4 regions of the Pseudovibrio sp. Ad13 genome follow, and region 1 is predicted to be linked to each of the others. Evidence: riboswitches for the same ligand, from Rfam matches in the RefSeq annotation. Region 1 holds a riboswitch; each other region holds the start of a gene.
What was found. A riboswitch is a leader RNA that binds a small molecule or an ion and turns the genes downstream of it on or off. The one in region 1 is predicted to bind thiamine pyrophosphate.

Region 1 (7,332 bases):
ATCTGGGCGCTCCAGCTAACACCTGCCAGCAAGAGCAGGAGGATCGCATCATTTAGGTTGATTGATACCCAATAATAGATGCCGAAAGGGGCCATGATCAGACCGACAAAGGTTGCTTGAAAGGTCAGGATCGTGATGGGCTGATCAACCTGAGTGACCTTGCGCAAGATGATGCCTACGAGTGCGGCACAGGCTGAGGCCAGGATCGCCATGAAGCTGTAGATGCTCATTTCCGCGCCGGTGCCGGGCTGGACGATGACCATCACACCGATGAAGCCAAGGATAGTCGCCGAAATTCGATGAATGCCGATAACTTCTTTCAGAAAGAAAACTGCAAAGATCGTGATGAAAAACGTGCGTGCAAAACCAATCACTGTGCTTTCAGCAAGCGGCAGGTGAATGACTGCGGTGAAGCCGAAATACATTGCAGAGGACGCAAGCAGGATGCGGCCCAGGTGAAGCAGTGGAGCCTGTGTTTTGAGCGAACCCGGAAATCCTTTGATAATGATTGGAGCTGAGATCACCAGCATGAAAAACTGGCGCAGCATAAGGATTTGAGTAACGTGTAAGCGGTCGCCGAGCAGCTTGATGATGGTGCTCATGACGGCCATAAGGAATGTTGCCAGAAGGGCCCAGCAGATGCCGCGTGTGTTATTAGACAGGCTTTGCCATTTTGCGGAAAACCTTGTTTTTAACGCAGCAGATGATGAGCTGCCTTCAGGCTCTGCTGAAGGAACAGGCATGTAACTGCTTTCGAAGCTGCCTTGATACGATCAAAACGACCAGACCCGATGTCTGGTGCAAAATGGTGTGCGCCAGGGGGCGGACAACGTAACAAAGATCAGATGGGTGTATGGCTTAAATAACCTAATGTTTGCGGTTTGGTCAAATTCTAAAACAAATTTTAGCTTGAGAGTTTCGACAGCAAGCACGAAGCTGCCGACAACTTAGAGCTCCAAGTACCCTTCCGTAATTTGCTCTAAATAATGCGATAATGACCTTAAGTCACTCTGGAAAATACACCTCTGTGGTGAACCAGAAAACACTTGCAGCCTGAGAAAAGCACTGTACGTTCTCTGCTGATACGTAAAAAGCTGTATTGGGAGGTGCGGTGTTGGGTCGCTCTCCAGATTTTTGAGGTTTTCATGAATCAGGTTGCTACACCGAAGTTTGGAATTGGTGCTCCCGTTCGCCGAAAAGAAGATGCTGCCTTTATTTCTGGCAAGGGTCGTTACACGGATGACCTGAAGGTGGCTGGTGCAGCACATGCCGTTGTTTTGCGGTCTCCTCTCGCGTTTGCGAAGTTCACTTTAGAAGGAGTGGATGAAGCACGGGCTATGGATGGTGTGCAGCTCATTTTGACTGCTGCGGATATCGAAGGAACGAACTCTATCCCATGTAAGGCGGTGCTTCGACAGCTGGATGGGACGAAGCACTGGGTGCCTCATCGTGAAGTTCTTTGCTCTGATACAGCCCGGTTTGTTGGTGATGCTCTTGCGTTTGTGGTTGCCAATACGGTGGAGCAAGCGCGGGCTGCGATGGAAGCGATTGAGGTTGACTACGAGGATGTTGATCCGGCAATCGGAACTGAAGCAGCCTTAGAAGACGGCGCTCCTCTTGTGTGGCCTGAGCATGGGTCTAATGAGGCCTTTCACATTGGTATGGGTAACAAGGAGGCGATGGAAGAGGCCTTCCAGAAGGCGCATCATGTTACCAAGATCAAGGTGATCAACAACCGTCTGGTGTCCAATGCGATTGAGCCGCGAGCTTGTATTGGCGAGTTTGATGGTGAGAGCGGCAGGTATACGCTGACCACTGGAACGCAGGGCGGTCATGGGATGCGTGATCTGATTGCCAAGAACATACTCAACGTCGACCCTAAAGATATCCGCGTTGTGACACCTGATGTGGGTGGTGGTTTTGGAACCAAGATGTTCACCTATCTTGAATACCCACTTTGCCTGATTGCCGCAAAACATCTTGGTCATCCCGTGAAATGGCTTCAGGAACGTACTGAACACTTCATGTCTGATGCGCATGGCCGGGATAATGTATCCACGGCTGAGCTTGCGCTTGATGAAAACGGCAAGATGATTGGCCTCAAGGTGCATGTGCTTGCAAACATGGGCGCTTATCTGCACGAATTTGGCCCTGGTATTCCTCAGATCGGCATCACCATGACCCCCGGTCTTTACGATATCCCCGCAACATGGGTGGAAGCGACAGGCGTTTATACCAATACAGTGCCGGTGGATGCGTTTCGTGGGGCTGGGCGTCCGGAAGCGCTTTATCTGATGGAACGGCTGGCAGACAAAGCTGCGCATGAGATGGGTATGGATCCGGCTGAGTTCCGCCGTCAGAGCTTTATCCCCGACGCTGCTTTGCCTTATACGACAGCGCTTGGCCGCATGTATGATACGGGTTCCTTTGGAACTCACCTGACCAAGGCGCTGGACGAGATTCATTATTCGACGTTTGCGGAGCGTGAAGCGGAAAGCAAGGCAAAAGGTTTGTATCGCGGTGTTGGGCTATCGACCTATGTGGAGGCGTGTGCCTTTGCTGGCGGTGAGGAAGCTAAGCTTGAGCTTAACACGAACGGCAGCGTTACTTTGCTGATTGGAACGCAGAGCAACGGTCAGGGTCACGCCACTGCATATGGCCAAGTCATTGCTGAACATCTTGGTTTGCAGCTTGATCAGGTTGAGATGGTGCAGGGAGATACGGACCGTGTTGCGACTGGCGGTGGTACCGGTGGATCGCGGTCCATTCCGATTGGAATGCCATCTGTGAAAGCGGCTTCTGAAACGCTGGTTAAGAAGATCAAAGAGATCGCCAGTGAGAAGCTTGAGGTTGGTGTTGGGGATCTGACGTTGGAAGACGGGCAGGTGCGCGTGGTTGGTACTGACCAACAAGTCAGCCTTGTTGATGTGGCTGGTTCGCAACCGGAGACCTTGAGTGCAGCGGAAAAAGTCATGCAGGATGAATGTACTTATCCCAATGGCACGCATGTGTGTGAGGTGGAGATTGATCCGGAAACGGGCAAGACGGACGTGGTCAGTTATGTGATCGTGGATGATTTTGGCGTGACGGTGAATCCGATGCTTTTGGCTGGTCAGGTGCATGGTGGTGCGGGGCAGGCGATTTCGCAGGCGCTTTGTGAGAACACGGTTTATGATGAAACCGGGCAGCTGCTGTCAGCGTCCTTCATGGACTATCATGTTGCACGTGCTGATGATTTGCCAAATTTCGACTTCTCGACGAGCAATGTTCCTTCCACGACAAATGCGATGGGCATCAAAGGGGCTGGTGAGGCTGGGTCCATTGGAGGGGCGCCGGCGGTGATGAATGCTGTGCAGTATGCGCTGCGCAAGAATGCAGGTGTTGAGCATATAGATATGCCCGCGACGCCGGTTGCTGTCTGGAGTGCTATTCAGGACGCTCAGAATTAAGCTATCAAGATCGTAAAGCTTGAAAAGAGATTGTGCAGGCGGGCTGGTGTCCCGCCTGTTTTCGTAGGTATCAGAACGCTTTGAAGGTGATGATGGTTCTGGTGTCCTGGATGCCTTCGAAGACCTGAACTTTGTTTGCAACGAAGTGTCCGATGTCTTCGTTATCATCGATGTAGAATTTGGCCAGCAGGTCGAAATCCCCGGAGGTGGAGTAAATCTCGGAGGCGACTTCCGCGTCTGCGATGGCGTTGGCAACCTGATAGGTTTTTCCGAGCTGGCATTTGATCTGTACAAAGAACGGAATCATAAATCTGCTATCCTTCTGTCCCGAAAGGCTGATTTGTCTTTCAGGGATGCGCTCAAATTTGAGTTTGCGTTGTTTTGTGAGCATTTTGCGTTGAAGCTGCGTTTTTTTGCAAGCTTTTGCGTTTTTTAAGCGAAATCTACCCCCAGTTGCCTTTTGTCGCTGCCTCTCGTTTCCGCTTGCAGTTCGCTCTCTTGTTTGCTAGCAAAAAATTCTAACCAATGGGGGTGCTCGGAAGTGACTGACGGGCTGAGAGGCGCAAAGCCAACTCCTAGAACCTGATCCGGATTGTGCCGGCGGAGGGAATTGGGATGAGTACCAAGGTAATCGTTCCCGCCGTAATCTATAGGGGAGCGAAAACAAATGTCCTACACAAGTGAAAATCTCTGGGAAGTCTTTGAGAGCGTGCGTGAGCGTGGTGTTCGGGTTCATTGCCTGACGAACTCTGTTGCGCAGAGCCTTACCGCGAACATCATGTTGGCTTGTAACATAGTGCCCTCCATGACAGCGGCTCATGATGAAATTCCTGCATTCATCGAGAGTGTTGACGGGTTGCTCCTCAATCTTGGTACGCTGGATGGAAAGCGGCGGCATGGTATTCGGCTTGGGCTTGAAGGGGCTGCCAAAAAATCTATGCCCGTGGTTCTGGACCCGGTTAAAGTAGATCGCTCAGACATTCGCATGGAGTTTGCGAAAGATATTCTGAAAGAGAATGTTTCGATCCTTAAAGCAAACATGACTGAGAGCGCTGGGCTGAGTGGAGCTGTCACCGAGAACACACTGATTGTGCGTACCGGAATTGAGGACGCTGTGTTTGGCCGGGAGACGACCTACACCGTGGGCAATGGGCATGCTTATATGGACAAGGTGACTGGCATTGGCTGTGCGCTGGGCGGTGTGCTGGCTGGTTTCGCCGCTACCGAGCCGGATAAGGAACTTGCCGTGCTTGCTGCGCTTGCTGTCTATGGTGTATGCGGCGAGATTGCCGCAGAGCAGGCGAACGGACCGGGAAGCTTCACTCCAGCTTTCATCGATACCCTTTATGGCTTGAAGGCTGACCAGTTCAACGAGCGTCTCAAGCTCGAAACAATGAATAATAAAGGTGGGGTATTGGCCTAATGAGTGCGATTGCAGTCACAATTGCAGGGTCGGATTCCGGTGGTGGTGCCGGAATTCAAGCAGACCTGAAGGCCTTTTCGGCTCGCGGTGTCTATGGGGCCAGTGTCATCACTGTACTGACGGCCCAAAATACCAAAGGTGTGACAGGTATTCATGATGTGCCGCCAGCATTTGTGGCGGAGCAGATGGATGCTGTTTTTTCTGACCTGAAGGTGGATGCCGTGAAAATCGGCATGCTTTCACAGCCAGAGATTATCGCTGTTATTGCCACAAAGCTGGCGGAATATAATGTTAAGCGCGTCATCCTTGATCCGGTGATGGTTGCAACTTCTGGTGATGTTTTGTTGCAATACTCCGCCGTTTCGGTCTTGAAGCAGAAGCTGTTTCCATTGGCGGCGTTGATTACGCCGAATATGCAGGAAGCGGCCTTTTTACTGGACCAGCCGGTAGCCGAATCCCGTGAAGACATGCACAGACAAGCGTTACTGCTGCTGGACATGGGTGCTAACGGGGTTCTGCTGAAAGGCGGACACGGATCTGATGATACCTGTGATGATCTCTTCCTCTCCCGTGATGTGGAGAGGTGGTATACGGCGCCAAGACATAAAACGCAGAATACACATGGGACTGGCTGTACCCTGTCTTCTGCGATTGCGGCGGAACTGGCCAAGGGGTTGGCGCTGCAAGATGCCATTGGCGAAGCGAAAGAATATATTAGTCAGGCGATTAAAGCTGCGGATACGCTTGACGTAGGCGAGGGACATGGGCCTGTACACCATTTCCATGAATTCTGGTCTGAATAAAAGGCGGAGATAATGACCAAGAACAAAGAAAACAATCTGACCCGCCGTCAGGCGCTGGGGCTCACTGCTGGGGCGGTTGCCGGTAGCGCTGCACTTGCTGCGCCAGCATTGGCTCAGGATGCTGATCCGGTGATAGAATGGCGCATGGTGACCAGCTGGCCCAAGAACCTGCCGGGCCCAGGTATGTCTGCGCAACGCATTTGTGATCGCATCAACATTATGAGTAATGGTCGGATGCGTGTGCGCCTGTTTGCTGCAGGTGAGCTGGTTCCGGCTTTTGAGGTGTTTGACGCTGTTTCAAGCGGCACTGCACAGATGGGCCATTCAGTTGCTTTGTACTGGGCTGGCAAGATGCCGGGTTCGGTGTTTTTTACGACCGTTCCTTTCGGTCTGCTGCCTCAGGAGCACACTGCCTGGGTGGACCAGATGGGTGGACAGGAACTTTGGGATGAGCTTTATGCGCCGTTTGGTGTGAAGCCGTTTATGGCTGGTAATGCTGGCCCAACCATGGCGGGCTGGTATCGTGAACCTGTTGAGACGCTGGATGACCTGAAAGGGCGCAAACTGCGCATGGTAGGTCTTGGTGGTGAAATCATGCGCAAGCTTGGTGTTACTCCGGTCAACATTCCAGCCTCCGAGATTTTCACCAGTCTGCAAACGCGTGTGGTGGATGGTGTAGAGTTTCTCGGTCCATGGACGGACAGTGCGTTGGGCTTCCATAAACTGGTCAAATACTACTACGGTCCGGGCTTTAATAAGCCAAACGGCACCGGTGAGGCAATTGTGAATGCGGTTGCTTTGGAAGGTTTGCCAGCTGAGCTTCAGGCGGTGGTTGAAGAGGCTTGCCGTGTGGAAGCTGACTTGGCGCTTTCTGAGGCCAATGCGCAGAATGCAGCGAGCCTTAAGGTGCTGCAGGAAGAGCATGGGGTAGAGATTCGCGAATTCCCGGAAGAGGTTCTTGCAGCATTGAAGGAAACCAGTGTTGAGGTGCTGGATATCTATACCCAGAAAGACAAAACAGCTCGTAAGATTTATGAGAGTTACATAGAAGCGCAGGAGCTTCTGGCGGGGTGGAGCGCTCTTTCACTGGGCAAAAACATCTCTGCAAGAAGTTAACTGGCAGATCAAATCGCGTTTGAAGGGCCCTCCATTTGGAGGGCCTTTTGTTATGCGGAAGTTTTGTCACAGAAAATGTTTCAGTGTACCTGCCTGAAATGCGAATACCCAAGTGATTGTAAGTGAGCTGGGCATTGTTGTTTTATGAAGTCGACGCCTCATACCTTTAAATATGCCAGTGCAATTACTCTTTAATATTTTCAATCATGAGGAAGAGAGCCGAATCAATAAGTAACTCGTAGGTTGATCATGGCACTGCTTGAATGTTTTCTTGAGAACAGAAAGTACCGTGCATGTCCAGATATTTACCCATTACGATCGCTAGCCTTTCTTCCTTGCTGATTGCGTCTGATGCATTTGCCGGTGCTTTTGCTGTTCGTGAGCAATCTGCGTGGTATCAGGGGCTCTCCTTTGCGGGAAATGCAACTGTCTCTAAAAGCCTCTCCAGCATGTACTGGAACCCGGCGACCATGACTGGTCATGATGGGGTGCAGGTGGAAACTTCGCAGACATTTGTGTTCCCACGTGCAACGATTGATCT
Region 2 (7,332 bases), on a different contig from region 1:
GTTCATCATAGACTGGCACGCCGTTCTCTTCAGGATAAAACGCGCGGCCTTTCGCACCTTCAATCTCCATCTGGTTCAGCTCGAAGTTACGGTAACCACCAATCACCGCATCAACCTGCCCAGCCATCAGAGATGGTGAGAGCGAGAAGTTTACGTTGATCAGCTCCACATCGTCAGAACTCAGACCTGCATTGGAAAGCATCTTCCCAAGCATGGCGTTCTCAAACCCGGATGTGGAATAACCAATACGCTTGCCTTTCAGGTCTGCAATCTCCTTGATTGGTCCATCTTCCAACACAATCAGTGTGTTCAAAGGCGTAGAGACCAACGTCCCGATCCGCATCAGCGGCATGCCCTCATCAATCTGCGGGTGCAACGTCTGCTGATAGGAAACTGCAATATCACCCTGCCCTGCTGCAACAAGCTTTGGTGGCATGGAAGGATCAGCAGGCTCAATCAGCTCAACATCAAGGCCCTCTTTTTCAAAGAAACCCCGTGCCTTGGCAACCACGATTGGTGCATGGTCTGGATTCGCAAACCAATCCAGCAACACAGTCAGCTTGCCCGCTGCTTGCACTTGAAGCGTACTCGCAAGCATTGCCGCACCAAACAGAATACCTAGTTTTTTCATAAGGTTACGTCCTCATACTCTGAGACCTAGATCTCTTTCTGCCAATAGATCATCCGAGAAGTGGCGAACTCAACAACTGCCCTCAGGCTCAACACCATCACCGCAAGCAAAATCAACGCCGCAAACATAGTCGCTGTTTGCATGCGGGCATTGGATTGCAACATGATGAATGCCAGCCCCCCTTTAGCACCAACCCACTCTCCAACCACCGCCCCAATAGGCGCGAAGACCGCAGCAATGCGCATACCAGATGCCAGAGAAGGCAAAGCTGCGGGAATGCGTATGTAGCGAAGTGTTTGCCAGCGGTTCAGGCCGTGCAGCTTACCAAGATCAAGCAGCGACTGATCAGTCCTGCGCAAACCATCGAAGAAGGTCGAGGTTACAGAAAAGAAGATCACGATCACGGCCATGACAACCTTGGAGGCGAGCCCAAAGCCGAACCACAGCACTAAAAGTGGGGCTATTGCAAACACAGGAAGAGATTGGGTCGCTGCAATTGGAGGCAGCAGAAACAGGCGTATCCGGGGAGACACTGCCAGCAAAACAGCCAGCGAAGCTCCAGCACTCACGCCAAAGAGAAAGCCGAGAACAGTCTCCCAAGCGGTAATGCCTGCATGATGCAGCAGGAAAACACCTTGATTGAGAAAAGCGGAAAAAACCGCCGCCGGACCTGGCAAGAGAAACGGAGGAAACTCTCCAATCTGAACCACACTTTCCCAAATGGCGATAAAAAGCAAAATCCCGAAAAGACTTCGGAGAATTCGTTTCAAAGCTCGCTTCAGCATGCAGACTCCCAACAATGGTATTGGGCATCACAAACAGGCGGAAGAACGGAGCTACATTAGCTCTCTGGGATGTTTTCAGCACAGGATCTCCCGTTACAGCAAAATGCAAACATGGAGATCCGGGAAGAATGGCTCAGGTCCCGTCCCTTCGCCGGCATTACCCGGATCAGGTTCAAAGGGTTTAGCTCATCGCAATCTCAGCTTTTCGAAAGAAAAGCACCCCTCGGAATAGCAAGGAACATGCGCGTTTCTGCTGAAGGATGCAAGCAGATTTTGCTCTGACGGACGACAGCATAATGAAAAAGGCCTCAGCTCTGAGAGAGCCAAGGCCTTTGAAATCTAATCTAAATATCTGAAACTAGATTACTTCCAGCTCTTGATTGCCTCTGCGATAACTTTGTTGCCGGTTGTACCTTTTTCAAAGGTCAACATTGCACGGCGACCGCTGTTATACAGCAGTGGAACATCAATCCACTCACGCTCAGAAAGACGCTTCAGGTTCTTTGCTTTTTCTTCATCACTGTCAGACAGCGCAATCCAGAAGAGAGTGTCAGAAACCTTCACGGCAGCACCATCAAGCGGATCACCTGCTTCGGACTCTGTCTTCTTCAGGATCAGGCCAGGCACCTTCTCAACACCTTTGCCATCAAATCCTTCTGGGAAGATGAAGTTCAGCTCAAGCAGATGGCTGGCTGGCAAAGACTGATCACTATTCGGCTTCAACGTCATCTCAACAGAGAAGTTACGAGATGGCAGCGTCGCAACAGCCTTGATGACAGAATCGCCATTAGCTTCATCCAATGACCAAACAACGTTCCCGCGTGATGCAGAACCTGCAGCACCCGGCGTCAATGCCTCTTCGTAAAGTATGCTCTGTTGTGCAACAGGAGAAACCGCAGCTTCAGTTCCAATGGTTTCAGCTGGCGGAACAGAATTGGTCTCAACTGCAGTACTTTGCTGTGCAGGTTCCGTCACCGGCAAAACCTGCTCAGAAGATGTGTCTTCTGCCGGTGCTGCTGGAGTTTCAACCACACGCACGACTGGAGGCTCAGCTGTTGTCTCGGTTGGCGCAGCGCTGGATGAATTCCGGGTAATCCGGGTCGTCTGCACCCGTGTCGCATCCGGAGAGACCTTTGCCCCTTCATCAGATGGCAACAGGCGGTCAGTGTTCTTCTTCGGCGTACGTTCCGGCTGAACCCGAAGCGGCTCATCTTCATTCGAAGGTGCGCTCTCTGGCGCAACAGTCTCACCGGTTTCAACTGGAAGAACTAAGGAGAGAATAACATCGCGCAGACTATAGACACCTGCGGTAACGCCCAAGATTATCAGTATGACCACAATTATACCGACAATACCCGATGTGTTGGAAGGCTTCAGCCCTTCTTCCTGCTCAATCGCATCACCAACGCGCTGCGCAACGGCTGGCTTGCGGGAGGAAGCAGGTTTACGGCTTGTCTTTGGCTTAACCTTGGCAGGCTCATCGATCTCAGGACGCGACTTACCTTTTGTTTCCAGCTTGGTTCGGCGTGCCTCACCCGGCACCCAAGAGCGCTCTTCTGCGCTCGTCTCGACAGCACCTTTGGTTGGCAGAGACGCGGCAGGTTCACCTGTCTCTTTGTCATCCATGGAGCCAAGATCAGGCTCTTTACGCTCGCTGGAAGCTTCAGGCAGCTGATCACGCGCCATCTGATTGGCTTGATGTGCGGCGTTGCCAAGATCCTGCGCAGCACGAACCGCCTCTTTAAACACATCTGCTTTAGCAGCAGGTGCTTTCGGCTCATCGCGCGCTGGAGTATCGGCCTTTGTACCTGCCTTAGGCGGATCGCCAGCAGGTGAAGATGCAGCAGAGATTTCTGGAGCTGCAGGTTTTGGAGCACTTGGAGCTGGGGTGGTTTTAGACCGCCCCAACCCGAGAGACTCACGAGCAGCTTCCGCTTCGACCTTACGAATGGCCTCTTCAAGCTTCAGCTGCTCCTCAGTGATCTGGGAGGGAGACAGAGGTGGGTCGTAACTTTTAAGTTGCTTTACAATTGCATTCCGCGCGCGTTGATAAACTGCCCGCCGTGCAGAACCTGTGTTCTCTTGTAAACCAGCTACCGCTTTTTTTAGAACGGAATTGTAGTCCGCCATTTAACTGCCCATTGCCCCCAGAGCTTCATTTCAAGACTTAATCCTGGAATGGATTCTGAACCAGGATTGTGTCATCACGTTCAGGGCTTGTTGATAACAGAGCAACCGGAGCACCAATCAGCTCTTCAACATGCCGAACGTATTTCACAGCTTGTGCTGGCAATTCTGCCCAAGTCCGTGCGCCTTTGGTCGTTTCCTTCCAACCAGGCAGGGTCTCATAAATAGGAACAACCCGCGCCTGAGCACCTTGAGATGCCGGAAGGTAATCGATTCGCTCACCATCTAGCTCATAACCAACACAAATCTTAATTTCATCCAGTCCGTCCAAAACGTCAAGCTTTGTCAATGCAATCCCATTGATTCCGCTGGTGCAAACGGTTTGACGGACAATCACTGCATCAAACCAGCCACACCGACGACGACGACCAGTGTTCGTTCCAAACTCGTGCCCGCGGGTACCAAGGAACTCACCAACTTCATTCTGCTGTTCGGTTGGGAACGGACCTTCACCTACACGAGTGGTGTAAGCTTTGGTGATACCCAGAACGTAATCGATGGAGTTTGGACCCAAACCACTACCAGCAGCAGCCTGACCTGCAACTGTATTGGAGGAGGTTACAAACGGATAAGTGCCGTGGTCGTTGTCCAGCAGCGCGCCCTGCGCACCTTCAAACAACAAACGCTTACCTTCACGACGCGCTTTGTCCAGCATGTACCAGGCTTTATCCATGTACGGCAGGATCTTATCAGCTACGTCTTCCAGCTCTTTGTAGATGGTCTCAGCAGAGATCTCATCGCGACCCAGACCGCGCAGAATAGCGTTGTGGTGGGTCAGCAGACGATCAATCTTGGCTGGCAGCGTGCTCATGTTTGCCAGGTCCATCACGCGAATTGCACGACGACCGACTTTATCTTCATAAGCAGGGCCGATACCGCGTTTGGTGGTACCGATTTTGGTGCCTGCCGGGCTTGCATCTTCACGCAAAGCATCAAGCTCGCGGTGCAGGCTCAAAATAAGAGTAGCATTGTCAGCAACACGCAGGATTTCCGGGGAGATCTTAACGCCCTGCTCTTCAAGACGTGCAATCTCAGCAACCAGTGCATGAGGGTCAATCACAACGCCATTGCCAATGACAGAAAGTTTCCCACGAACAACACCAGATGGCAGCAGTGCCAGCTTGTAGCTCGTTCCGTCAATTACAAGCGTATGACCTGCATTGTGTCCGCCTTGGAAGCGTACAACGATGTCGGCTTGCTCAGAGAGCCAATCGACAAGTTTACCCTTACCTTCGTCACCCCATTGTGACCCAACTACGACAACGTTGGCCATGATTCTTCAGCCCTCCTGCGGCTGCCAGCGTATTCCTAAAATACGCCGTCATACGATTTGCTATTTCTGTATAAAGTGGCTTGCCAGCTCAGAATGCAAATCGTGAGAGACAACATAAGAAACCCCGGCGTAAGAGCCGGGGCGCAGTTACAGCGCCTTATAATCTGTCAATCTCTTAAATACGAGCCCTTTTCCTTCAAAATTAGGCCAAGACTGTAATTTTTGCGATCAGAGTGAACCTCTGTTGATTGTTTTACTCGCAAATCGGGTGGTACAGGCACAACAGCAAGTGATATTACTAGCGTAAGTTCCAATTTCTCATTTTTTGCAATTCCTGCAAGAAATTTCACTAAGTTGAATACGCTTTATGAACGCACAAAAACTTGACTGGCTGGGCTGGTCTATTCTTCTATTGCTGGGCACCCTGTGGGGTGGCGCATTTTTCTTTGCCAAAGTCGCGGTTGCAGAATTTAATCCCATCACACTTGTTTTCTTAAGAGTAGCAATCGCAGCACTCGCCATGTGGGGCTTCTTACTCATCTCAAAGCAGTCCATACCGCTCTCTACAAAATGGATTGGCAGCTTCCTCCTGCTGGGCTTCTTAAATAACGTAGTCCCCTTCTCCCTCATCTTTTGGGGGCAGCAATACATTGCCTCCGGATTAGCATCCGTGCTCAACGCCTTCACACCCATCTTCACGATGATTGTCATGCAGGTCCTCAGCAATGAGGAGAAGCTGACAGCAACCAAGCTCATCGCGGCAGTGATCGGGGTTATCGGAGTTGCCATCATGGTTGGCAGTGATGCTCTAAGCGGTGCCAGCAATCAGGTTTGGCCTCAGCTCGCAGTTTTAGGGGCCGCTCTCTCGTATGCATTCGCCGCGTTCATCATCATGCGCCTCAAAAAGCTACCACCAGCAGCTCTGGCAACCGGCCAGCTCTCCGCTTCAACAATCTTGCTGATACCTGCGCTTATTTATACAGCGCCAACTCAGCAACTGATGGAGGCATCCGCTTCAACATGGGCAAGCGTTCTCGTTCTCGCTCTCGCTTGCACTGCTTTTGCTTACATCCTGTACTTCCAGCTTTTCAAACTCGCAGGAGCAACCAACGCAGCTTCTGTCACGCTTGTAATACCAGTCAGCGCAATCATTCTGGGCGCAATTTTCCTGAATGAACGCCTCGAAGCCAACCACTGGATTGGCATGGCAGCAATCTTCATTGCACTGCTACTGATCGATGGTCGCTTAACCAGCAAATGGATAGGCAAGAAACAAGCAATCGCATAATAAAAATGCCTCCAGACCCTACCACAGTTAGGATCTGGAGGCTTCTTATTAAGCAACAGTCAGCGGTATCAGCAGCGCTTCAGATAAGCAGCCAAAATATCGCGTGCAGCAAGCAGATCACTCTTATCAATCATCTCGGTCACTGTGTGCACATAACGAGTGCCAACCATGATACCGACTGCTTTAGCACCAGCAGCGGCTTGCTGAGCTGCTGCCCCATCCTGCCCACCACCGTTTAACATGGTGCGCTGGTATGGAATTTCTTCTTCAATAGCCAGATTTTCGATTTCTTTCACAAGTTCCAGGTCAGCAATGAACCAACCGTCCTTCACGTGAAGCCCAAAACCTTTACCTTGCTCAGTCGTTTGATCTTGCTCCGGCACCCCTGGCGTATCACAGGAAAGCGTAATATCAACGCCAAGACCAATATCCGGTTTAATGGCATAGGCCGCAGTCTTCGCACCGCGCAGCCCAACCTCTTCTTGACAGGTAAAAGCGACATAGATTTCGCAGGAATGATCCGCATCGCCAAGCGCACGCATAGCTTCAATGCCAAGCCAGCATGCAACCCGGTTATCCATCGCTTTGGAGACAACCTTTTCACCCATCTCGATCAGCGGCTCATCAAGAGTGACCATGTCACCAACCTTGACCACTTCCCCGGTCTTCTTACCTAAACCAAGATCGATGATGAACTCAGTAACTTGAGGGATCTTTTTGCGCTCTTCAGGCGGAGCAATGTGAACCGGTCGCCCGGCTGGATTCATCACCGCCTTCAGATCACCCTCATCTGTGGAGACCAGCACTCGACGGGAGAAGAGATTGCGTGCATCAAAACCGCCAACCGGCTGTACATAGACAAAGCCTTTCTCGGTAATATGCGAAACAAGGAAGCCAATCTCGTCCATATGGCAGAGCAGCATAACCTTTTTTGGCTTCTCACCATTTTCAGGCGCTTTGCGTGCATCACGGCGGCAGATAAGAGACCCCATGGCATCCGTTTGAACATCATCAAACAGGCCTTCAATCTCTTTCAGAATAATCTCGCGTACTCGATGCTCATGCCCAGGAACGCCGGGGGTTTCACAGAGACGGCGCAGCAGATCAATATTCATAATAGCTTTCTACTTCAAAATGGAACCAGCCTGCATCATGGAGCCAAGTTCAA
Region 3 (7,332 bases), on a different contig from region 1:
ATCCAGCCCGCACGGCCAAACACCTGCAGTAACCCAAGAATGGCGACAATAACTGGAAGAATGAAGGGCGCACCAAGCAGGGCAATAAGCAAACTGCGGCCCGGAAACCGCCGTCGCGCCAGGGCGCGCGCAACCGGCACAGCCAGCGCAACACTGATCACAGCAGAAAGCACGGCCTGCGTGAGCGTAAACTTGAGAGCGGCCCAATCGGAAGAGGAAAAGCCGTGACCCGCTTCGGCTCGCAGAGCAACCGCGGCCAACGTGCCAAGTATGAGTGCCGCGACAAGCAATGCCGCGGCAACACCGGGAAGCGAACTTACTGGCTGAGCGCTTCTAGCCATTCCGGCAGAGCCTCACTTCTTGCAGTAGCAGCTTCGTCAGGCTTAAAGAACAAAGCTTTTTCAGGCACCTGCAGTGTGTCAAAGCCAGCAGGCAAACCACCTTCAGGTGTCACAGCAGGATACATCCAGTTGGTCGTTGGAATGATTGTCTGGAAAGCATCTGAAACCATGAAGTTCAGGAACTTGTCTGCCAACTCTGGCTGATCAGTCCCGGCAAGCTTTGCCGCTACTTCAACCTGCATGTAATGGCCTTCTTCAAACGCGGCAGTGGTCTTGCTGTTATCTTCCTCGGCAATCAGGTGGTAAGCCGGAGACGTGGTGTAACTGAGCACCATCTCCGCTTCCCCATCAAGGAAAAGACCGTAGGCTTCAGACCAACCTTTTGTAACCGTCACGATGTTATCGGAAAGATCCGCCCACACATCAGCAGCTTCGTCTCCGTAAGCCGCTTTCACCCAAAGCAGCAGCCCGAGGCCGGGCGTAGAGGAGCGTGGATCCTGAATAAGGATCTTGGCATCACTCTTTGCAAGCTCGCGGAAGTTGGTTGGTACGGTTTCGCCAGCCTTGTGTACGAAGGCAAAGTAGCCCCAATCGTACGGCACAAAGGTTTCGTCAGCCCACTCCACTGGCAGTGTGTATTGGGCTTCAACAGTGTGTGGTGCAAACAGGCCAGTTTTCTTGGCAGTCTCTACCAGATTGGTGTCCAGACCCAGCACCACATCGGCATCTGAGTTTTTACCTTCAAGACGAATGCGGGAAAGCAGTGCTGCGCCATCTTCGACGCCAACAAGTTTCAGGTCACACTCGCATACAGCCTCAAACGCTTCTTCCACTTTTGGGCCTGGGCCCCAGTCAGAAACGAAGCTGTCGTATGTGTAAACTGTCAGTTGAGGCTTCTCAGCAGCCATCGCTGATGTTGCAGTGAGTAATCCCGCAGCAATTAACAGATGTTTCAAGTCATCCTCCATTGCGGCGAGAGGGCAAGGATGGATGAAACCGGTACCCTTCCCTCCGCCGGTTCTAGCCGGTTCAGGTTCAACGGGTTCGCCACTAAAGCATCTCAGCACGACAAATACGCGCACCCCGAGGTCAAGCGGTTCTTAACCGGAAAAACACAGAAGCGCAACTGGATATAGCCAGCGTCTGGAGAGCACCTGTAGGGAGTTGCAATAAAAAGCCCGGGCAGTTTCCTGCCCAGGCTCGTCGCATTTATTAGGCTGTCAGGTCGAAGCGGTCGGCGTTCATGACCTTGGTCCATGTTGCCACGAAATCGCGGACGAACTTTTCGTGGTTGTCATCCTGAGCATACACTTCAGCATAAGCGCGCAGGATTGAGTTGGAGCCAAACACAAGGTCTGCACTGGTTGCAGTCCACTTAGGCTTGCCAGATTTGCGGTCACGGATTTCATAGGTGCCATCTTTGAGTGGATGCCAGCTGTTGTCCATATCGGTCAGGTTGACGAAGAAGTCCGTTGTCAGCTGACCTTCGCGGTCCGTGAAGACACCGTGCTTTGATCCGCCATAATTGGCACCAAGAACGCGCAGGCCACCAACAAGTGCAGTCATTTCCCAGCCAGTGAGGCGGAGGAGCTGAGCACGATCCAGCATCATCTCTTCCGGGCTAACAGCGTACTCTTGCTTCTGCCAATTACGGAAGCCATCAGAAATAGGCTCCAAAACAGAGAAGGATGTCGCGTCTGTCATCGCATCTGTTGCATCACCGCGACCAGAAGCGAATGGAACTTCCACGTTGAAACCAGCTGCCTTGATGGCATTTTCCACACCAACATTTCCTGCCAGCACGATCACATCTGCGACTGAGGCTCCTGCCTGCGCTGCGATTGGTTCAAGCACAGCCAGAACTTTGGCAAGCCGGTCTGGCTCATTGCCAACCCAATCCTTTTGAGGAGCGAGGCGGATACGAGCACCGTTGGCACCACCGCGCATATCAGAACCGCGATAGGTACGTGCGCTGTCCCAAGCGGTTTTGATCAGGTCTTCATTGCTCAAACCACTTGCCGCAATTTTTGCTTTCACCGCAGTAACATCATAGTTGGTGTTGCCTGCTGGAACAGGATCCTGCCAGATAAGGTCTTCTTTCGGCACATCCGGGCCAAGATAATTGGCTCTCGGTCCCATGTCGCGGTGTGTCAGCTTGAACCATGCACGCGCAAACGTATCTCTGAAGTACTCAGGATCTGCGATGAATTTCTGACAGTACTCGTTGTAGATCGGGTCAACCTTCATCGCCATGTCCGCATCCGTCATGATCGGATTGTGACGAACAGACGGATCCGTTGGGTCAACAGGCTTGTCTTCTTCCTTGATGGAAACAGGTTCCCATTGCCATGCGCCGGCAGGAGATTTTACCTGCTCCCATTCATGGCCGAACAGCATATCAAAGAAACCCATATCGAATGTGGTTGGGTGTGTGGTCCACGCACCTTCGATACCAGAAGTAAAGGCATTCGTTGCCTTGCCATCCTGTCCGGGGTTAGACCAGCCAAAGCCCTGCTCTTCAAGACCAGCGGCTTCCGGTGCGACGCCGATGTTATCGACGGCACCGCGTCCATGGGTTTTACCAACGGTGTGACCACCACAAGTCAGCGCAGCAGTTTCCTCGTCATTCATTGCCATACGAGCAAAGGTTTCGCGGATCTGATCAGCTGTTTTTTGCGGACCGGGAACGCCATTCACGCCTTCGGGGTTCACGTAGATCAAGCCCATGTGGGTTGCTGCAAGCGGGTTTTCGAGCGTTGAAGGGTCATCCAGATCGTCATAGCGCTCTTCACTGCGCGCAAGCCATTCTTTCTCAGATCCCCAATAGGTGTCGATCTCCGGACCCCAGATATCCTCACGGCCAAACCCGAAACCAAAGGTTTTCAGACCCATGGAGTCATAGGCGATAGTGCCTGCGAGAATAATCAGATCAGCCCAGGAGAGAGCGTTGCCGTACTTTTTCTTGATAGGCCAAAGCAAACGGCGCGCTTTATCAAGGCTTGCGTTATCAGGCCAGGAGTTAAGCGGAGCAAAGCGAATGTTGCCGGAACCGCCGCCACCGCGACCATCTGCAAGACGATAAGAGCCAGCTGTGTGCCACGAAAGGCGGATCATCAGGCCACCATAATGACCCCAATCCGCTGGCCACCAGTCCTGACTGTCGGTCATGAGCGCATGAACGTCTGCCTTCACCGCTTCAAAATCGAGTGATTTAACAGCATCATGATAGTTGAAGCCTGGGTCCATCGGGTTGGTACGCGCACCATGTTGATGGAGGATGTCGAGATTCAAAGCATCAGGCCACCATCGGGTAACCGGCTTATCCATCGATGTGTTCGCGCCATGTACCACCGGACAAACACCGGCTGTCTTGACATCGTTACCGTGCATTGCTGTCTCCACTATCTAATTTGGCTCTTGCTGGTTTTGACGTAGCGTTTACCTTAAGCGGTGAGACGAAACGATGCATCCAGCAAATTCTAGACTGAATATAGATCGCTAAACGCATTAAGTGAAATTGCATCTTCTACTCATATCAATAAGTTTTTCTTATCGTATAAATTTGAAGGTAAACGAAGGCGCTTAGATTGCTCCTCTGAGCTCTCCTCATCACACACAAAGATGCTTTTCGCGAGGTAAGGAAAGCATCAGTTCTGCCCTTCAATGCAGCAACAATCCGTGTAAAATATCACATTGATTTTCGCGGAGAAATTTGCATGAGCACTATCAGCCTTCTCAATTCCATAATTGGTCCGGTGATGAGAGGACCCTCGAGCTCTCACTCTGCAGCGCCATACTTCATAGGGAAGACTGTCCGTCAACTTTCCCTTTGTGATGGCGATAAAATTGTGAATGTTGAAATTGCGTTCGATCCAGAGGGCTCATTTGCCCAAGTTTATACCAACCAAGGCAGTGACGAAGGCTTTGCTGCAGGCTTGATGGGAGAAGAGGTCACCTCACCTAAGTATCGACAAGCTCTATCTGATCTGATGAACGGCAAGCCATTTACGCTAGAGATCAACATTAGAAATTTAGACACCAACGATCATCCAAACCGAGTGGAAATTGCAGTCACGGTTGAAGACAGCGAAGGCGCACTTCGGGAAGATCACTTCAAAGGCCTTTCAATAGGCGGCGGGATGTTCAAGCTCGATAGCTTTAACTCTTTCGCAATTGATGCGACTGGGAGCGATTTTATACTTCTGCTGGAATGTGGAGACAATTCATCTCTTCAGCAGCTTCCCTCAAATGCAAAGGTACAAGCTCGTGTCTGTGCAGGTTCAAAGAATAGCTACCAACTTATTGAGATCAAATCCAGTTCGCCACTATCACCTCAACAACCAGAGTTGAAAGACATGATAGAACAGAGCTGGAAGGTCAGGTCCTGCACACCTGTCCAATTCTCTGTCCACGACGAGGCCCCTCTTTTTGCCAGCCCAAAGGCTTTGGTCCAACAAACCAGCAGAGGACACGGTCTTGCAGATCTTGCTTTGTCCCTGGAAGCCAAACGGTTAGGCTTGACTGAACCCCAAACACGAAAAGCCTTTGCAGACCGCTATGATGTGATGATGGACGCAGTTAAGGCAGGCCTAGCGCTTACCAATCAATCATCCACTATGAAGTTCCTGAAACCGAGCGCAAAGCAGGTTGGTGCAGCAAATCCCGTGGAGATTATCGGCTCACCATTCTTGCAGGATGCGCTTAGCGCTTCTCTTGCAGTTATGGATGCAAACGCAAATCGGGGAGTGGTTGTTGCTGCTCCAACAGCTGGAAGTTCTGGCATCGTACCAGGCACGCTATATTCCTTGAAACAACAAGGTGTTGATCGTGAAAGGATTATCGACGCCCTTCAAGTCACAGCACTTGTGGGAGCTGTTTTTGCTGAACACGGAAGTTTTGCCGCTGAAACGGGAGGATGCTCAGTGGAGACTGGTGCGTCAGCCGCGATGGTCTCAGCTGGATTGGTCCATCTGTTTGGAGGAACAGCACAACAAGCCTTTAATGCGGCATCACTTTGTCTGATGAATACGCTTGGTTTGGTTTGCGACCCAGTTGGTGGGGAAGTGGAAATTCCCTGTCATGCGCGCAATATCGCTGGGATCGCGCATGCGCAATCGTCTGCGGTTGCTAGCCTTTCTGGTTTTGACGCTGTTTTGCCATTTGATGAGATGGTCATCAGCACACAAAAAGTAGGCAAACAGATGAACTCTGACTTGCGCTGTACAGCTCGCGGTGGATGTGCGGCAACACCGACCGCCTGTGCAATGTGCGGATGAGGTTGATCCATAGATATCAATTCCTTAACCGCTAATACTCCCCTCAACCGTCTACTTAGGAGCTTCATCATCTCAGCGTTGTCCAGGTTGCCACCTAAGACAGCTAGCGCATCAACCACCATCTGCCGGACGGCGCGTTAATCCGCGTCATTGACTTGCCAGCTCCACGCTCAACCGTGCCACCTTCGATAGCAAGAAGCTGGACACCCTCTACATCACCAGCGCCTGCCTATCCAAAGCTTCCCTCTCCGGCGATCTCTTCACCTACAAACCGGGTGAGAAGGACATTCATAGATCGGACTTTGAGGTGAAGAGGGAGCTCCTCTCACCCCTCTCAAACAAACCAGATCAGGCCAAGCCAGATCCAGAGGGGGGCTGGGACTATGGCCCAGATGAAGATGGCGGGGAGGTACTCGTAGATTTTCATGGGGCTCTTCCGATTTCTGTCAGATCAATTCAAATGCTTCTGCCAGTGTCACAACGCAGGCGACTGATATGCCGAGTGTTACGAAGATACGAATGTGTTTGAAGAAAGCTAGCTCTGCCTTGGGTTTCACGCCGGAGCCATATCCTCTGCCATCCAGGTAGATGCTTGTGATCATCGTCAAAAACAGTAGGAACCAGAGAGCAACCAATCCTTCTGCGATCAAGACAATGGCGGGCAACATAACAGATCTCCGTAGTTTAAAAGTTTCAGAGCAGGCGGTGGCACATCAGAGCAATCAGTGTTCTTTACGGGGAAGAAATTGACAGCTTAATTCGATGCCAAACACTGGTGAAACCGCCCCTGCCCTCTATCGTGACAACTTTCCGACTCATAATATCTATTTTATATATATCTTTATCATCGCACATAACAAAAGACATATATTATTTGCATCTTTTCTTAGAAAGAGCTGAGCTGGCGATAAATAATGTGTTATTTCATACACTTAAAATATACACAGCACCACATCGCTTTCGGTGTTCAGCACTCTCTGATTTTATGATATACGCACGATATATCTTTGGAGCATCACTATGCGTTTAAATCAGGCAAGCGATTTTGCTTTGCGGCTCGTTATGCAATGCGCCATGCAACCAGACATTCTTCAGCGCATCGATCAGGTCGTTCTGCAGCAAGGTTTCTCTCGAGGCCATGTAATGAAACTCGTCAACCAACTCTCCCGTGCCGGTATTCTGGAGACCATGCGTGGTCGTGGTGGAGGGTTTAAACTGGGCCGTCTCGCACAAGACATCAGCGTTGGAGATGTTGTTCGCGCGGTAGAGAATGATTTTGCCGTGGTCGAGTGCCTGCGACAGAGCGAATGTGGAGAAATCCAATGCTGCTTCCTCCCCTCTTGTCGCCTCAAACCATTGATGCAAAGAGCATCCAGCGCCTTCCTGAGCGTGCTCGATGAAATGACAATTGAGAGTGCAGTTATCGATTTGCCCGTACCAGCAGAATTTAAGTTCTGAAAGCTAGCAGGAAGAATACTTCTGAAACTCTATTGATCTTCTCATATGTATTTTTGACCAATCCTATATTGAGTTCACAATTAAATCTAATTTAACAAATAAAAACTCTATTAATGACTATATTCGATTCAGTTAATCTATAGCTCATGAGAAGAGTATTGCGTATCACTTCATAGCTCCTCAGTAGAATACAGCATAATTGTGTAGCGCGAAGAAATCTTAACGGATTACTAATGTGATTACTCACACTGAAGCTG
Region 4 (7,332 bases), on a different contig from region 1:
TCAGTGGAGTTCAACTCCGGACTGGCAAGACCTATCAGATAGCCATGATCACAGTCATTGCATCACCTGATGATGACGAATGGGCAGGTGTTGGTTACACGCAGCTGATCAGCGGAATATCCCGTGCAATTGAGCATACGCCTTACAGAGTTGTGCAGCATCAGGTTGCCAGTTTTGATGATAGCTTTGAGGTTATAAAACGCATCGTTCAAAACAAAAAAGCCGATGGAATCATCATCTCCGGAACGAGAGCAAATGATCCGCGCATCAGCTTCATGCAGGAGCAGGACTTTCCGTTTGTTACCTACGGAACCAGTGATGCCAGCGCACCCCATGCGTTTGTTGATACCGATAACCGCCGTATTGTGACGATCTGTGTTGAGCGTTTGCTCTCCAAAGGTCATCGCCGCATCGCGATGATCAATGCCAGAGAAGAGTTGAACTATACTCAAAACCGTATTGAGGCTTACAAAGCCGCACTGTCAAAGGCGGGCCAGACATTCGACCCTTCACTGCTTGCTTACGGGCGCCTGACACCGGCCTTCGGGCGAGAACAGCTTTTTGAAATGTCCATGTTTGATGAGCCGCCGACTGCCTACATCTGTGCCAATGAAGCAACCGCAATGGGGGTTCTGTCAGGCTTTCAGGTGCGTGGTATGGAGCATGGCCGGGATGCTGTCGTTATTGCGACAGATGACCTGAACGTGTCGCAGTATTTCTCACCGCCAATTACAACATGTTATCTCCCGATATCAAAGCCGAGCGAAACGCTGGGCAAGTTCATGCTGAACTTAATTGGCGGTGAGGATCCTATCAATCTCCAAAAATTGTTCGTACCAGACCTCATCGAACGCGGCGCAGATACCTGCAACTTGGAGAGACAGTAAGGGCTTTTCAGCCGCTCCCATCTGCAATCAGAGCAACATCCCTATACCCTTGCTTTGCAAGCGCCTCTGCACCGCGCCATGCGCGCAGGCCTGTGCGGCAGCAAAGGGTGATGCGGTGTGCAGGGTTAAAGTTGTGCTGGTCGAGTTCATCGGGGGCAAGACGCAGTGCGGTATTGCAGACAGGCTGGGGGGCTTCCAATGCATCTCGAAGCTCAATCACTACGTCGTCCTGCCTCAGTTCACTAACTGAGATAAAGGGTGCATGCCAGTCCGGTTCTTTGGCGTTGAGAAACGAAAAGCCACCGAACTCAAATCTCATTAAATCCAATGTAGTGAGACGACCCAATGGGCTGGGCGAAAAGCCTAACAGTACCGCTAAAGTCATTTGTGCCTGCATGGCTCCGATGCTCCCGACCGAAGGGCCGAGGACACCCGCACTGGCGCAATTGGCAGAGTTGGTTGGTGGGGAGGGGAAGACAGCTCGCAGTGATGGCGCACCACCACAAAAACCTCCCAGATAACCGGAGGTTCCAAGTGCAGAGGCTGAGATAAGCGGTTTGCTTTGTTGGTAGCACTCATCTGAGAGCGTGTAAGAGGCTGCAAACGTATCTGCAGCATCCACGATGATATCTGCCTGGGCAATCAGTCTGCCCGCATTTGCAGGATCCAGAGCAATGTTGAGCGCGCGTAGCTCCACCTCTGGGTTGTAGCCATGTAACCGAGCTGCTGCGGCATAGGCCTTGCTCTCCCCCACATTTGCCGGTGAATACAAAGGCTGTCGATGCAGATTACTCTCTTCAATCATATCGGGATCAACAATCGTGATAATGCCCACACCGGCACCGGTAAGATATTGCAGGACAGGGCAGCCTAAACCGCCAGCACCAACAACGAGGACATGAGCAGATCGCAACCGCTGTTGTCCTGCTGTCCCAACTTCAGACAAGAGCATCTGGCGGTCATAACGCGTCATTGCTTGCAAGCCTCCACCCATTCCTGTGTTCGGGTAATTGGATCGTGTGCCTGTAAAATGTCAGTCACCACCGCTGCGCTATCAGCACCAGCTTCAAACACACCGGCAAGTCGCTCCGGTGTTAATCCACCTATGGCAACAAGAGGTGTCTTGCCAACCATCTGTTTCCAGCGGCTGACACGCTCCAAACCTTGTGGAGCCCACTTCATTTTCTTCAGCTTGGTTGGATAGACCGGGCCCAGAGCGACATACTCGGGCTTGAAGGAGAGGGCGCGATCCAACTCGGCCTCATCATGGGTGGAAAGACCAAAGCGAACACCAGCCTTCTGGAGTGCAGCAAAGTCAGCACTGTCCATGTCTTCCTGCCCAAGATGAACGAAATCACAGCCAAGTTCTAATGCCAGCTCCCAATAGTCATTGATGATCAGTTGAACACCATGTTGACGGCAATAGTCACGAGCCTGTGCAATTTGCAGACGAACAACCTGTTCAGGTTGGTCTTTGATCCGTAGTTGAACAAGCTTCACGCCGTGAGGGACAAGCTGTTCAATCCAGTCCGCGTCTCCGGCAATCAGATAAAACCGTTCCATCAGAGCAACTCCGCCATGCCAAGGATTGGGGTAGAGGGAACCGCCATGTCGCGTGGGTCCATAGGGTCTGCGATGTTTCCATTCCGCCCTGCTTCAATTGCCTGTGCCATGGCCTGCGCCATCAAAACCGGGTCACCCGCTTTGGCAACTGCGGTGTTGAGTAGAACAGCATCCATGCCAAGCTCCATTGCACGCATGGCGTCAGAGGGACGCCCAATACCAGCATCCACGATCAAGGGTACATCCGGAAAATGCGCCCGCATGGCCCGCAAGGCCTCAGGATTTCGCAGGCCCTGACCAGACCCGATGGGAGCCCCCCACGGCATCAGCAGTTTGCATCCGGCTTCCAACAACTTTTCGCCAACCACAAGATCATCAGTTGTGTATGGAAACACCTTGAAACCATCTGCACAGAGAATCCTCGCAGCTTCGACCAACCCAAAGATATCGGGCTGTAAGGTGTCTGAGTTGCCGATAACCTCTAGCTTGATCCAGTCGGTTCCAAACAACTCGCGAGCCATCTGTGCAGTAACAACGGCTTCTTGCACGCTATGGCACCCAGCGGTGTTGGGCAGAATTCTGCAGCCACTATCTTTCAATAGCCCCCAGAAACCAGCTCCAGAACCGTCAGCGGTTTCGCGCCGCAAAGAGACCGTGATGATCTCTGTTCTGCTGGTCTCAATTGCTTTTTGCAGTACCGCAGGAGAGGGATATTGCGCTGTTCCTAGCAACAGCCGGGAACTAATGTCTGTACCATAAAGCTGCATGTTACCCTCCCTGCATAGGCGCAAGAACTTCCAGTCGATCGCCTTCTGAAAGGGATGTCACAGAGTAGTCCTCACGAGGAACAAAACGGCCGTTCAAAGCCGTCGCAACAGCGGGGCTGGTGAACTCCAGCTCCGTAAGAGCATCCTCCAACGTTTCGTTGGTGACCTCGCGTGGTTCCGCATTCACGATGATCTTCATACGCAAGCCTCCTTCAAAAGATGTTGTGCTGCTTGCTGTGCCAGTGCTGGTGCAAGCAGAAAACCGTGGCGGTAAAGCCCGTTGAGGTGAAGAGACCCGTCATGCTCGATCAGTCGAGGCAAGTTGTCTGGAAACGCTGGACGCAATCCCGCTCCAATTTCAACCACACTGGCCTCGGCAAAGGCAGGGTGAATGGCAAAGGCTGTGCTCAGCATTTCTGTAAGGGAGCGAAGAGTAGGAGGACGTTCAGAATTACTCTCCACCATGGTCCCGCCAATCATGAATAAACCATCAGCCCGCGGGACCAGATAAAGCGGCATACGTGGGTGTAAGAGCCGGATGACACGGGAAAGCTGAACCTCAGGACAATGCAAAATCGCCATCTCACCGCGCACAGCCCGCAAGTCAGGAAGGCTGGATGCGGTTGCTGTGCAATTGAGATTGACCCGCTCAGGTGCAGTCCTTCCATATTGGATCTCTACCCCAAGCTCCTGAACAGCCCCTGTCAGGTCAGCCAGTGCCTGCCGTGGGTCCAGATGAGCTTCCTCTTTGAAAAACAGCCCACGCTCAAAGCGTCCAGCCAATGCTGGCTCCAGCTCTGAGATCGCTTGACCGTTCACCTCGGTAAAGTGTGAGGTCCGCCGTGCAAAACGGGTCAGCTCGGCCTGATCGCGCGGCGGAGTAACCACCAGCGTTCCGTGCCGGGTCACAAGCGTTACCTGAGACCACCAATCAGCGGCTTGCACCCCAAGTGTAACAACGTCTTCTTCTGCGCTTTCACGCTCGCAAAACGGAGCAAGCATGCCGCCGGCAAACCGTGCGACACTGCTTTCGCCCGGTTTAGCGGATTTTTCAAAGATAGTGACGGATGCACCGCGCTTTGCTAGCTCATAGGCGGAAGCCAGCCCCGCAAGGCCGGCTCCTGCAATCGTAATCACTGCTCTGTCCCTTCAAGTGGCAGGTACAACTTGCCGCCTTCGCGGAACTTGGCTGCCATAGCCTCCATACCTTCCTTCTGGGCCTCCGCGCGGATATCGTGCGAGATCCGCATGGAACAGAACTTAGGTCCGCACATAGAGCAGAAATGAGCCACTTTATGCGCGTCTTTCGGCAGAGTTTCATCGTGGAACTCTCGCGCAGTATCGGGATCGAGAGAGAGGTTGAATTGATCCTCCCAGCGGAATTCAAAGCGAGCACGAGATAAGGCATCATCCCGCCGCTGGGCACCTGGCAAGCCTTTGGCAAGATCAGCTGCATGAGCTGCAATCTTGTAGGTAATCACGCCGGTTTTTACATCATCCCGGTCCGGCAATCCCAGATGCTCTTTGGGCGTCACATAGCAAAGCATGGCACAGCCAAACCACCCGATCATCGCAGCGCCAATGCCGGAGGTGATGTGGTCATAACCGGGTGCGATATCGGTAGTAAGGGGCCCAAGCGTATAGAACGGCGCCTCATGGCAGCATTCCAGCTGTTTATCCATGTTTTCTTTGATCTTGTGCATGGCCACATGGCCCGGCCCTTCGATCATCACCTGGCAATCCTTGGCCCACGCAATTTTGGTAAGTTCTCCAAGTGTCTCCAGCTCTGCAAACTGCGCTTCATCATTGGCATCTGCAATGGAACCCGGACGCAATCCATCACCAAGGGAGAAGGCAACATCATACTGGCGACAAATATCGCAGATTTCGTCAAAGTGTTCATAGAGGAAGCTATCTTTGTGGTGATGCAGACACCACTTGGCCATGATGGAGCCTCCACGGGAGACAATGCCGGTCACGCGATTGACGGTCATCGGCACCATGTGCAGGCGCACACCTGCATGAATGGTAAAGTAATCAACCCCTTGCTCTGCCTGTTCAATCAGGGTGTCGCGGAAAATCTCCCAAGTCAGATCCTCGGCAATGCCATTCACCTTCTCAAGTGCCTGATAAAGCGGGACAGTCCCAATTGGTACAGGGCTGTTGCGGATGATCCACTCACGGGTGTTGTGAATATTACGCCCGGTAGACAGATCCATCACCGTGTCAGCACCCCAGCGGATCGACCACACCATCTTGTCTACTTCCTCTTCCATGGAAGAGGTAACAGCAGATGTACCCATATTGGCGTTGATCTTGACCAGAAAGTTCCGCCCGATGATCATCGGCTCACTCTCAGGGTGGTTGATGTTTGACGGAATGATCGCGCGGCCAGCAGCCACCTCATCACGTACAAACTCTGGTGTTACATAATCTGGAATGCTCGCACCCCAGTCATTGCCACACCGCTCTTCTGCAACCGCTTCCCGCAACTGGTTTTCGCGGATGGCGATAAACTCCATCTCCGGTGTGATAATGCCAGCGCGGGCATAGGCCAGCTGGGTGACGGCTTTACCGTCCTTTCCGCGCAAGGGGCGAGGCTTCACCGGAAACTCAGGAACAAGCCGGTCGCCTTTCACAAAACCATTGTCTTCAGGCTTAATCTCACGGCCATCATATTCCTCGGTGTCACCGCGCGCCTCGATCCACTTGCGCCGTAGAGCAGGCAAACCTTCAGAAATATTCGTTGTTGCCGTTGGGTCTGTGTATGGGCCGGAACTATCATAGACTGGCAGCGGTGGCTCGCCTGCAGTTGGGTGTACGCTGATCTCGCGCATGGGCACGAGCACGTCTTCGTGCAGGCTGCCACGAACGTAGATTTTACGCGCTGCTGGCAAGGCGCCTGTGGTGATGGATGGGTTTGGCGTCGTCATTATGGTGCTCCTCAAGTTCATAACTCGAAAAAGACACCAGATGAGTCTTGGCTGGGAAACGGCAGAAAGAACTTCTGCTGCTAAGATCGCGGTTGTTACACTAGCCTTATAAACAGGTCCCGCGACCCGTGCTTCCTACGCCAGTATCAACTGGGTCAGGTTCTAAGGGTCGCGTCGCCGAGCTTGCGCTCTGTCAGCCTCTCAGTCTCCTTGGTGAGACTCCCCTGCATACATGATTTTGCTAGAACGATTATGAACTACTGTCAAGGCAGGTTCGGTTCAGGCGGGGTTCAGAAAACTTTTGTAGTTTGGTCTTTCAGAGAAGAGAGTTGCTGATCCATATTGGCTTTTGAGGATTGCATACCTATCTCTCATCTAAGAATTTCACATCTGGATATCGCGAAAAATAATATCAACGAATGCTTGAAACCTGTTCTCTCCCATCCGTTTTAGCTGGCCCAATCTTGCGTCGACTGGAAACCTCACGTTTAACATTCTGGCTCGCAGTGCGCGCTCCGGCGGATGTGAAACTGGATTTGCTCCCACAAGGCCGTGAGCCGCAAACCTACGAGCTGACGAAAGCGCAAACTGAGGTAAACCTGATCTCAGCAGGGGTACATCTCCACTACCTCCTGATCGATCTACCTCTCCAAAGCCCTTTACCGCATGACACTTGGATCAGCTATCGCCTCGCTCTGCGTATGGAGGATGACGAGGAGGCTGGTTGGCAGGATCATTCCGTATGGGCGCCTGATCTCTGCTATGAAAATCAGGAGCTTCCCGGCTTTCTGCTAAGCTCAAAAGTTTCCTCGCTCCTGCACGGGTCCTGCCGCAAACCACATCACGAATCCGGCGATGGTCTGGTCGCAGCTGATCAGTTTCTGGCAAAGCATATCAGGGCTGAGAACGGCACCAAAATTGACAAGGAAAAATGGCCAACTGCCCTCGTGATGAGTGGCGATCAGATTTACTCAGATGATGTTGCTGGCCCCATGTTGCGAGCTATCCATGCGCTCATCGAAAAACTCGGTATCACTGAGGAACAGCTGGCAGGCTTGGAAAGCAAAGTGCCTGATAAGGCATCAGATTTCTACCAACACGGCGACACCTACTACCGCCGCGAAAAGTTTCTCCCAAGTCTGGAGAAGAACAGAAAGCTCTGGCTTGTCTTGTTCGGTGGCG

Region 2: linked by a shared signal. The riboswitch ahead of PsAD13_RS04910 (ABC transporter permease) and the one ahead of PsAD13_RS21460 (hydroxyethylthiazole kinase) in region 1 are both predicted to bind thiamine pyrophosphate.
Region 3: linked by a shared signal. The riboswitch ahead of thiB (thiamine ABC transporter substrate binding subunit) and the one ahead of PsAD13_RS21460 (hydroxyethylthiazole kinase) in region 1 are both predicted to bind thiamine pyrophosphate.
Region 4: linked by a shared signal. The riboswitch ahead of thiC (phosphomethylpyrimidine synthase ThiC) and the one ahead of PsAD13_RS21460 (hydroxyethylthiazole kinase) in region 1 are both predicted to bind thiamine pyrophosphate.

What each region holds. Positions count from the first base shown of each region.
Region 1 is NZ_LMCC01000017.1:396,395-403,726, reverse strand. It holds gene PsAD13_RS21475 (DMT family transporter) at 1-743, opposite strand, end outside; gene PsAD13_RS21470 (xanthine dehydrogenase family protein molybdopterin-binding subunit) at 1,146-3,449, shown strand; gene PsAD13_RS21465 (Lrp/AsnC ligand binding domain-containing protein) at 3,520-3,756, opposite strand; TPP riboswitch at 3,967-4,075, shown strand; gene PsAD13_RS21460 (hydroxyethylthiazole kinase) at 4,117-4,872, shown strand; gene thiD (bifunctional hydroxymethylpyrimidine kinase/phosphomethylpyrimidine kinase) at 4,872-5,675, shown strand; gene PsAD13_RS21450 (TRAP transporter substrate-binding protein) at 5,688-6,791, shown strand; gene PsAD13_RS21445 (OmpP1/FadL family transporter) at 7,085-7,332, shown strand, end outside.
Region 2 is NZ_LMCC01000004.1:46,205-53,536, forward strand. It holds gene PsAD13_RS04905 (ABC transporter substrate-binding protein) at 1-631, opposite strand, end outside; gene PsAD13_RS04910 (ABC transporter permease) at 658-1,416, opposite strand; TPP riboswitch at 1,543-1,650, opposite strand; gene PsAD13_RS04915 (hypothetical protein) at 1,780-3,546, opposite strand; gene PsAD13_RS04920 (adenylosuccinate synthase) at 3,584-4,876, opposite strand; gene PsAD13_RS04925 (DMT family transporter) at 5,244-6,164, shown strand; gene PsAD13_RS04930 (M20/M25/M40 family metallo-hydrolase) at 6,233-7,279, opposite strand.
Region 3 is NZ_LMCC01000006.1:112,975-120,306, reverse strand. It holds gene PsAD13_RS09885 (thiamine/thiamine pyrophosphate ABC transporter permease ThiP) at 1-341, opposite strand, end outside; gene thiB (thiamine ABC transporter substrate binding subunit) at 317-1,297, opposite strand; TPP riboswitch at 1,331-1,437, opposite strand; gene katG (catalase/peroxidase HPI) at 1,554-3,731, opposite strand; gene PsAD13_RS09870 (L-serine ammonia-lyase, iron-sulfur-dependent, subunit alpha) at 4,058-5,617, shown strand; gene PsAD13_RS09865 (hypothetical protein) at 6,064-6,285, opposite strand; gene PsAD13_RS27280 (Rrf2 family transcriptional regulator) at 6,638-7,075, shown strand.
Region 4 is NZ_LMCC01000003.1:26,718-34,049, forward strand. It holds gene PsAD13_RS04435 (LacI family transcriptional regulator) at 1-887, shown strand, start outside; gene PsAD13_RS04440 (HesA/MoeB/ThiF family protein) at 895-1,860, opposite strand; gene PsAD13_RS04445 (thiamine phosphate synthase) at 1,857-2,450, opposite strand; gene PsAD13_RS04450 (thiazole synthase) at 2,450-3,217, opposite strand; gene thiS (sulfur carrier protein ThiS) at 3,219-3,416, opposite strand; gene PsAD13_RS04460 (FAD-dependent oxidoreductase) at 3,413-4,354, opposite strand; gene thiC (phosphomethylpyrimidine synthase ThiC) at 4,351-6,171, opposite strand; TPP riboswitch at 6,266-6,386, opposite strand; gene PsAD13_RS04470 (hypothetical protein) at 6,570-7,332, shown strand, end outside.